Regions from separate parts of the Paenibacillus sp. S-38 genome, predicted to be linked through region 1. Evidence: riboswitches for the same ligand, from Rfam matches in the RefSeq annotation. Region 1 holds a riboswitch; each other region holds the start of a gene.
What was found. A riboswitch is a leader RNA that binds a small molecule or an ion and turns the genes downstream of it on or off. The one in region 1 is predicted to bind thiamine pyrophosphate.
Positions count from the first base shown of each region.

Region 2: another riboswitch for thiamine pyrophosphate. It lies ahead of ACP26L_RS27280 (acetylornithine deacetylase); the one in region 1 lies ahead of ACP26L_RS29460 (ECF transporter S component).
Region 3: another riboswitch for thiamine pyrophosphate. It lies ahead of thiS (sulfur carrier protein ThiS); the one in region 1 lies ahead of ACP26L_RS29460 (ECF transporter S component).

Region 1 covers NZ_CP187970.1:6,753,260-6,756,487, forward strand. The annotation lists gene ACP26L_RS29455 (ABC transporter ATP-binding protein) at 1-793, opposite strand, end outside; gene ACP26L_RS29460 (ECF transporter S component) at 793-1,386, opposite strand; TPP riboswitch at 1,529-1,634, opposite strand; gene ACP26L_RS29465 (hypothetical protein) at 1,855-2,109, shown strand; gene asd (archaetidylserine decarboxylase) at 2,328-3,119, shown strand.
Region 2 covers NZ_CP187970.1:6,191,620-6,194,847, forward strand. The annotation lists gene tenA (thiaminase II) at 1-471, opposite strand, end outside; gene ACP26L_RS27280 (acetylornithine deacetylase) at 524-1,858, opposite strand; TPP riboswitch at 2,025-2,125, opposite strand; gene ACP26L_RS27285 (ATP-binding cassette domain-containing protein) at 2,172-3,228, opposite strand, start outside.
Region 3 covers NZ_CP187970.1:1,095,925-1,099,152, forward strand. The annotation lists gene ACP26L_RS05110 (glycosyl hydrolase family 18 protein) at 1-185, shown strand, start outside; gene ACP26L_RS05115 (DUF2614 family zinc ribbon-containing protein) at 264-614, opposite strand; gene ACP26L_RS05120 (nucleotidyltransferase-like protein) at 749-1,633, shown strand; TPP riboswitch at 1,654-1,793, shown strand; gene thiS (sulfur carrier protein ThiS) at 1,893-2,093, shown strand; gene ACP26L_RS05130 (thiazole synthase) at 2,123-2,896, shown strand.

The sequences.
Region 1 (3,228 bases):
GACGGCGGTCGTAGTCCTCCCACACGCCCGGATACCAGATGCCGTATTCCTGCAGCTCCTGCCGGTGCTCCCGGAACACGCGCTGGGGCGGCCCGTCCGCCAGAATACGGGCGTCATGCCCGAAGAGCACGACCCGGTCCACGAAGCCGGCGATCTCTTCGATCTTGTGCTCCACGATCAGCACTGTCCGGCCCTCCGTTACCGCCTTAACAGTCTCCCACACCTCGCCCGTTCCTTCGGGATCGAGCAGAGAAGTCGGTTCGTCGAGGAACCACACGTCCGGGTCCAGCGCGAGCAGCGAAGCGATCGCAAGCCGCTGCTTCATGCCCCCGGAGAGAGAGGCGATCGGCACGTGAATGTCCTGCAGGTGAAGGCCGACCCGCTCCAGGCACAAGCGGATTCTCTCCGCCATCTCCTCCCGGGGCACCCGGAGATTCTCCAGCACGAAGGCCAGCTCTTCATCCACATAAGGCATGCAGAACTGCGTGTCCGGATCCTGGAACAGATAGCCCCAAGCCCCGGGAAGCTGGAGGGCGTCCGCTTTCATCGGGACCTCAATGGACCCCGGTATAAGGCCGGAGAACACCTGGAGCAGGGTCGACTTGCCGCAGCCGCTCGGACCCAGCAGCAGCACCTTTTGCCCGCGGGGCACCGCCAGCGTCAAATCGTCGAAAAGCAGCGGGGCGCTGCCCGGGAACTTCAGCCGCAGTCCCGTTACCGAGACGGCAAGCTCCTGCTGCCGGGCGGAGGGGGCACCGCTGCCATGCAGCACTTGCGTATCCGCTGAGCTCATTAGAACGTATTCTTCCTGTCAAGCGCTTGGTAATCGCTGCGGCTGGCCGGACGCACGAGCTGGGTCACGCCCGTTTTCTCCAGCGCCTTCACGATGACATAAGCCAGCGGGCCGGTAATCAGGAACGCCCCGACGATCCGGAAGACGATATAGAGCATCAGGTTCCAGCTTTGGAGCTCCGAGAGATACAGCTTGAAATAATCATACACAATCGAGCCGACGCCGGATGCCGCACCCGCGAGTCCTGCAATCAGCGCCGTATGCCGCTTGTAGCCTGCGGCTGCGAATACGAGCTCCGCCAGCAAGCCCTGCACAAGTCCGTACGTGAAAGCCTCTACGCCGTAGGCGGAACCCATGATCATTTCCCCCGAAGCGGCCGCAGCCTCCGCCAGGAAGGCTACGCCGGGCTTTCTCAGAATCAGGAATGCCGCGGTGCCGGCAATGAACCACATGCCGTAACCGAGCTGTTCGAGCTGAAAGCCCGGAATCTTAAGGACATTGTACACCTCATTCCACAACCGGTAGATCACGGCGAAGACGACGGCGATCACGACGGTAACGAGAATATCCGTCAGTTTCAAACCTTTGGACAATTGAATCCACTCCTTAAAAGAATATATGGAAGAAACCGGGGCGATGCCGAAGCGGACAAGACGCGCAGGAAGCGGCAGATACGCCAAAAAGCCGCCCCCGTAGCTCGGAAGCGGCATTGTAAGCACATGAAAAATGAACGGCGTGCTACGCTCTCCACTTCCCTACGCTGGTATCATCCAGATCAGGTTCAGAGGGTTTAGGACCTATTGGTCCAATCTCAGCCTGTGCGGCTCCCCTAGTGACATTTCCCATCTTATCACGATAGGCCCGTTTGTCAATGCCATTTCCTCTTTCTGCATATGTAAATAAAATTAGATGGAACCCCTAGCCTTCTCTACCGGTTTCTGGTACACTAGTCCTTGCTCGCAATTTACGTATTCTGCTTGAGTCAGAGTGAGTATTCATCTTGTGCTGCGGCATCTTCCATTGGAAGCGCTATCTTTAAAGAGAAAGAAGGAACGCGTCGAATGAATGAAACCGTAACCGTACCGATCGAATCTACTCCTTTTCTGGTTGGGCTCACGGCCGAGATGGTGGCAAACTGCTCTTACTGCACAATGATCTCCTCCGAGCCCGGATACCGTACCCCTGTCTCCTGCACCAAGCTGTCGGGCTCCTGCTGCCCCATCCTGGTCAATCTGGCTACCTGCCTGACCTGCGGCGAGTATAAGAATGCGTGCGAAGCGGATGAGGCCTCCTCTGGAGGAACAGACCCTTACTGAGGTAGCGGCGGACGGACCCGCAGCAACGAATCCGATATGGACTGACGCTTGTCTTTCACGACACTTGCATATAGGCTGCTTCGGCACGAAAAGCCTCCGGGTGGAGGCTTTTCGTGCTGTCCGGCCGTGTTTCTTTGTTGATTTGTGGCCTCTCTTATGTCAAGATAAGCGTTAGATTCCGAATACTTACATCCAAAGAAACAGGTGAACCCAGAAGCATGAAGATATCGTTTTTTCGGCTGCTGACCGAGCTATCGTCCCGCAAATTGGTGTCGCAGCTCACCGGCGCCTTTGCCAAGTCCAGGGCCTCCCGCTCCCTGATCCCGCGCTTTGCCAAGACCTACGGCATTCCGCTGGAGGATGCGGAGAAGGCCGTCCATGAATACGTTTCGCTCAACGACTTCTTCACCCGGCGCCTGAAGAGCGGCCTGCGGCCCGTCGATACATCGCCGGAGACCATGGTCTCCCCTGTGGACGCACTGATCACTGGAATGGGCCCGATCAAGGAAGGCTTGATTCTGAACGTGAAGGGACAGGACTATACGGTCGAGGAGCTGCTCAACCACAGTCCGCGGATGGTCAATTATAAGAATGGCTTCTATTATGTACTCTATCTCAGCCCGACCGATTACCACCGGATTCATTCGCCGGTGGACGGGACGATTATTGAGAAGGAGCATGTGCCGGGCAAGGTATACCCGGTCAATGACTTCGGGCTGAAGCATATGCGCCGCGTGCTGAGCCGCAACGAGCGGCTGATCACCTATGTGGAGCACGAAGGCGGAGAGGTGGCTGTCGTGAAGGTCGGCGCGCTTAACGTCTCTTCGATTCAATACGCCGCTCCGCTGCCGGATCTGCTCGAGCGCGGCGGTGAGCTTGCCTATTTCGAATTCGGCTCTACCGTGGTGCTGCTCACGGAGACGGGCACATTCGAGAGCCGCAGCGATCTGCAGGTGGGCAGCAAGGTCCGGATGGGCGAGAAGCTCGGCACTTTCCAACGGCGCGGCTAACCGGTCCGCCCGATATCCATACACGCAGGCGCATGCTGAGGAGCTGCGCCTGCGGTGATTTATTGCGGGCTCCCCGCCGCCGGTAGAAGCCCTGAGAACCACCGGACGC
Region 2 (3,228 bases), 560 kb from region 1:
ATCTTCGTGGTCCGCCGCACCCGGGATCCGGCTCAGCTCCTTGCCGATCTCCCAGTAGCTCCACATGCAGGGCAGCAGGGCGGCGACGAGCTCCGCCAGCGATCCGTTCTGCGCCGCATGAAGCATGTAATGCGAGTAGGCCAGCGTGATCGGCGACGGCTCCGCCGCCTCAAGCTCCTCTTCCGAGATGCCGAAGCGGGCCGCATAAGCACGGTGCAGCGCCATCTCCTCGTGCAGCGTCGAATGCAGCAGGGCGGCGAACTTTTCCATCGTCGCCAGGTCATGCGCCTTCACCGCCCCCAACGCGAAGAGCTTCGCGTAATCGATCAGGTACAGGTAGTCCTGGATCATATAGAAACGGAATTTGTCCCGGTCCAGCGTCCCTGCGCCCATCTCGCGAACGAACGGATGCGAGTGATTTTGCCGCCAGACCCCTTCCAGCCTGCCAAGCAGCCTCTGCGTGAATGTCATCGTTAACCCTCTCCTCGACTCTCGTAATATCGTAGTTTCGTAGTATCGTATGTTACCCCTTGGGCGTATGACCCCACTCGTAGATAAAACGCAGCATCACCTTCGTATAATCGACGAGCTGCCTGACGGATACGCTCTCGTTCACCGCGTGGGCGTTCTGCAGGTCCCCCGGGCCATAGATGGCGGCCGGAATGCCGGCATCGGCGAACCAACCGCCGTCGGTCACGGTAGGCGACACATCCACCACGGCCGGTACGCCGTGCACCCCCTCGTGCGAGCGCTGCAGCAGCCGGACGGCTTCATGGTCCGGATCGACCTCCAGGGACGGGAATACCTCGCCCCGGTCCTCGATCATCGAAGTGCCGCCCCAGCGGAACTCCAGCGGATTCTCGCGCAGCCACGGATCCGCCGCAGCCACCCGCTCCAGATGCTCCTCGATCTCCCGGGCCACCCCTTCATACGTTTCATCCGGATAAAAATGCACCGTGATCCACAGCCGGCACTCGTCGGCAATGAAGGCCGCATGCCGCCCCCCTTCGATCACCGCCGGATTGATCGTGTTCGTGCCGGGCTCGAAGCCCGGATAGCTTTTCATCACGGCCCAATGCCGCTCCAGCTCCTGAAGACCCGCGATGACCTTCATCATCTTCTCGATGGCACTGGCGCCGTGGAGCCCTCCTCCCGCGTGGATCATCCGCTTGCGCGTAGCGTCGTGGTGGGTTCGGGCACTGCGGACCGTCACCCAGCCGGTGATCACGCCGCCCTGGCCCTGGATGTGCAGGTCGCTAGTATCGACCACCACGGCGAAGTCCGCCGTGTATCCGCGCCGGCAGCACTGCAGCGTGCCCGCTTCGCCGACCTCCTCGCCGATCACCGATTGGAAGGTGAGGTCGCCCGGCAGGCGGATCCCCACCTCATGCAGCAGACCGATGGCGAACAAGGCGCCGGCCAGCCCGCCCTTCATATCCGAGGCGCCCCGCCCGATCAGGCGGCCGTCCCGCACTACCGGAGCGAACGGGTCCTGGTCCCACGGCTCGTCCGCCCCGACCTCCGCCACGTCGATATGGCCGTTGACGATAAGGCTCCGGTAGGCATCGGGCTCGGTTCCCTTAAGTACCCCGACGACATTAGGATCGCCGGGATACACGTCCCAGCGGTCGACGGAGAATCCCCGTTCCTCCAGGTAGCTAGCGACGAAGGCCTGGGCCCCCTCCGTATTGCGTGCCGGCGGGGCCGGCGTGCGAAAGGCAATCAGCTTCGAGGCCAGCGCCAGCAGCTCTTCCTCCCGCTGTTCCACCAAGCCGGTTAAATGCTCGAGCGTTTGGTTTGCGGCAGGTTGAAGGCCCGGTGCTCCGGATGTCTCCCCGCCCGGAAGCTCCTGAACCATATCCTTCGGTGTGTTCTTCATTTCCCGGCTTCCCCCTCATGTACAGGTTTGGGGGCGCCTGGCCTTAACGACGATGCAGACCTTAAACCGCAGACAGGACGGCAAAGCAAACAACCGCTCTCCCAAAGGAAAGCGGTTCGTACATCCATGGACACAGGTGTGTGCGGCGGACGGCAGACCACTTCCCTTCGCTGGCATTACCCAGATCAGGTTCAAGGGTTAAGACCTGCGTCTCTCTCAGCCTTGGCGGCACCCCTAGTGTTCCTATCAATATTCCATTGCAAACTCTTTTCTTCCGTCATGGTAGCATACCTTACGCCCAGCCGGCAACCGCAAGAAGTCCCAGAAAAAGGACTCCGGATGCGGCCAGCAGCAGGATGTCCCCCCGGTCCCACCGGATCGGCTCCCTGCGGCGTACGGAAGGCCCCTCGATCCGGCAGCCTCTGGCCTCGAGCGCGAGTGCCAGATCCTCCGCCTGCTTCATCATGGAGAGCAGCAGCGGGATCAGAAAAGGCGGCACGTCCCGCAGCCGGACCTGACCGGGCTTCACCCGCGCGCGTCCCCGGGAGCGGACGATGAGCGACATCCGGCCCATCTCCCGAAACAGCTGGGGAATCATCCGCAGGAGCAGGGCGGCGTACAGGCTGACCGTGCCGACGGGAATACCGACCCGCGACACGAGGCCGAGTACCTGCTCGAGCCCTTGGCGCAGCCCGCGCTGACCCGTCACCCGCACGAAGACGAAGCCGAGCATCATCACCAGCGCCAGATTCGTGAGCTGGAGGAACGTCGCCGAGGCCTGCTCGGCCGAGAATACACCCCCGGCCCCGCCGTCTGCCGCTCCCGGCCCCCACTGCATGCCCGCCAGCAGGCAGGCGAAGAACAGGAAGAGCAGATACGGCCGCAGCGGCTTCAACAGGACAGCCGGCGGCACGCGGAAGCGGACCAGACAGAAGGTCAGCAGCAGGGCTCCGGCTCCGAGGCCGGCCCAGGTGCCCTGGATCAGCATGCCTGCAGACAGCAGCAGGTAGACAATCCACTTCGCCACGGGATGCCGGCGGCGGATCCAGGGATGCACCGGGTCCGGGGGCTCGGTATCCGGCAGTGTCCCGGCTGCGCCGTAGTCCCCCTGCTGGCTGGGGCCGGCAGAGGCAGGAGCGAGATCATCTCGGGGCACAGTGGGCGTCAACAGAGTGGAGGCCCCAGCGGCAGCCGGATGGCCGTGGACAGTGACGGCGGCTGTGACAGGCTCGCAGGCTCTGACGGCAGCCGTTGCCGGAAGATCCGGAAGCACTGCGCCGACAGGTTCTGCCGGCCTGCTTAACCCAGGCCCCTTGGCAGCTGCTGTTTCCGGACGGCCCGGCGTGGGG
Region 3 (3,228 bases), 2.5 Mb from region 1:
GACAGAACTATATTGAATACAAGGAAGACGGCAAGCGCAACCGGATCTGGATCGAAGACGAAACCTCCGTGAAAGCCCGCGTGGCCTTAGCCCAGAAGTACAAATTGGCCGGCGTCGCCTCATGGCGCAGGGGATATGAGAATCCCGGAACCTGGGAGTGGATCCGCAGTACGCTGAAACCTTAAGCGGATCCGTCGCTAAAAAGCAGAGGGCTGTCCCCTAAGTAGGAACTCTACTTAGGGGACAGCCCTCTTTTTGCCTATTTACAGCGTACTGCCGGTTCCTGCGGGATCGTGCTTCGGATCGAGCGACAGAATCGTTTTGCAGTACATGCAGCGGTCCGTTTTGCCGAGAATCTTGGTTGGTCTGCCGCATTCGGGGCATTCCACCACCGTCGCACTTGTGGACATCATGCCTGCCGCAAAATAAATCCCCATGGATACCAGCATGGCAATGGCGCCGACCACCATACTGACCGCGGCGATCCACCGGCCTGCAATGCCCCAATCGAATACGATGCCGGCGAGCCCAACGATCATCAGGGCCATGCCGCCCATGGTCAGCAGCAGTCCCCAGAGGCGGAATTCGTTCACTTTACTGGATTTTAATCTCATGCCCATTCACTACTTTCATGCGAGATATAGAAGTTTGTGAGGTTTGTCATCGAACGATGGCAGGAAACCGCGTGTCAATGTAGAACTAAACAATATCGAACTATGTGTCCTATTGTCAGGAGGCTTTCTCGTTCATGGAATCCATTAAAAAAGATTGGGTGCAGCGGTTCCGGCAGGACCAGACGGTAATCAGCGTTTCAGCGGTGGACAACCCTTCTTCGTTTTCGGCCGTAACCGACGGATTCGATATCTTGCTGTTGATCGTCTGCCGCGACAATGAGCGCAGCCACCAACAGATTCATTATATAAGAGACGACCGGCGTATACAAGAACGTTGGGTCAGTCCGGATACGCTTACCGATTTGATTCTTCATGGAGAACACCGGAACATTATCTATTGGATTCTAAAAGGGGAGATTCTATTGGACCGGGAGATGTACCTGGAGAGTTTGCGGCACAAAGTCCTTGAATTCCCCGTCGATCTCAGGGAGCATAAGCTGCTGATCGAATTCTCCAAGTTCTTAAGAAGCTATCTTCAGAGTAAGGAATACATTCTCGAAGACCATCTACTCGATGCCTATAATAATATTCTGGAAGCCCTGCATCACTGGGCCCATATTGTCATTATCGAATCCGGCAGTCATCCCGAAGTTACGGTATGGCGCCAGGTAAAGAACATCAATCCGGGTGTGTACAAGCTGTACGAAGAACTGACGCTCAGCAAGGAAACGCTGAAGCAGCGGGTCCAGCTGGTTCTGCTCGCCTGCGAATTCTCCATCATGTCGAAGATGGAACGGTGCTGCAAGCTTCTGCTTGAAGTACTGGCCAGCCGCGAGGAGGCCTGGAGTCTGCAGGAGCTGCAGCAGCAGCCCAAATTGGCGGAAATCCGCACCGAGCTTCCGCTGCTCATGAACAAACTCGTGAAGAAGTCGCTCGCCAAGGAAGTGGCTTATACGATGGATGAAGAACTGACACTGCTTGAGCTGAGATATAAGGATGTTAAAAGCGCAAACGTGTGATATAATGGCAGCAACAACCAAATAGCCACTAGGGGAGCCTCTATCATGCGGGGCTGAGAAAAAGAAGCGGATTCTTTGACCCTTGGAACCTGATACGGCAGCCCGCAGAGTAGGGGCGTCACTGGATTATGCCAGCGTAGGGAAGTGGTCGAATGCTAGCAATCTGTATGGCCGCATAACGCCATGTTGACATTCGGTCAGCCCTGCTCCGGGCTGGCCTTTTTTTGTTGTCCGGCTACGGCCAAAGGGGGGTGAAGCAGTGAATCTGATTGTAAACGGGGAATCGAGAGAAGTAGAGGGCGCGGCGACGGTTGCGGAGCTGCTGTCCGCATTTAAGCTGCAGAACAAGATTCTGGTGGTTGAATTGAACCGCGAGATTGTAGACCGCAGCCGATACGAGGAAGCCAAGCTGAACGACGGCGACCGAATTGAGATTGTCCACTTTGTCGGCGGGGGCTGACAGACTGACCAGTACAGGGGGAAATGAACATGAATGAAACATTGAAGATTGGACCTTATGAATTTAGATCGAGATTGCTGCTGGGCACAGGTAAATTTAATGATCTGGGGGTGCAGAGCAGGGCGGTGCAGGCATCTGGGGCGGAAGTCCTAACCTTTGCGATTCGTCGTCTGCCCATCGATAACCCGGATGCACCGAACTTTTTGGAAACACTGGAGCTTAAAAACTTCACTCTGCTGCCGAATACGGCGGGGGCTTATTCGGTCGAAGAGGCTGTCCGGATCGCGCGGCTTGCCAAGGCGACCGGATTATGCGACATGATTAAGGTGGAAGTGATCGGTGATCCGCGTACGCTGCTTCCCGACCCTGTCGGAACCTTGGAGGCGACCAAGATCCTGGTAGAGGAAGGTTTTATTGTTCTTCCGTATACTTCCGATGACCCTATTCTGGCACGCAAACTTCAGGAGGCGGGAGCGGCCGCTGTCATGCCCGGTGCTTCCCCGATCGGTTCCGGCCAAGGCATCATCAACCCTAACTATCTGCGCTTTATCATTGAGGAAGCCAAGGTACCCGTTATTGTAGATGCAGGTATTGGAGGACCGGCGGATGCTGCTCTTGCCATGGAGCTCGGAGCGGATGGGGTTCTGCTCAACACTGCTGTAGCAGGGGCGGAGGATCCGGTATTGATGGCGGAAGCCTTTAAGCTTGCAGTAGAAGCGGGACGCAAAGGGTTTCTCGCAGGGCGGATTCCGAAGAAGCGCTATGCTTCGGCCAGCAGCCCTGAGATTGGAATGATTGAGTAGAACAAGGGAATGATAACGAATATCGGCCGTGTATGGGAGTCCATCGCGGCTTATCTTTTTTTGTTTACAAAAGCTTGACATCTAAAAACGGGATATGATAAATTAACTCTCGCCGCTTCAAACGGCTTGTCCGAGTGAGTGAAGGTAAGCCGCAAGCCAAAAATAATTTCTAAAAAAAGCTTGCATTTGAATAGGCAACTGTGATACATTATAAAAGTCGCCGCTAAACGAGGTGACAGCAAACGACAAAACTTCAAATGTTTGTAAATGAGGATTTGTTGTAGGTTTGCCCTTTGAAAACTGAACAACGAGTGAGTGTTAAATATAGAGAC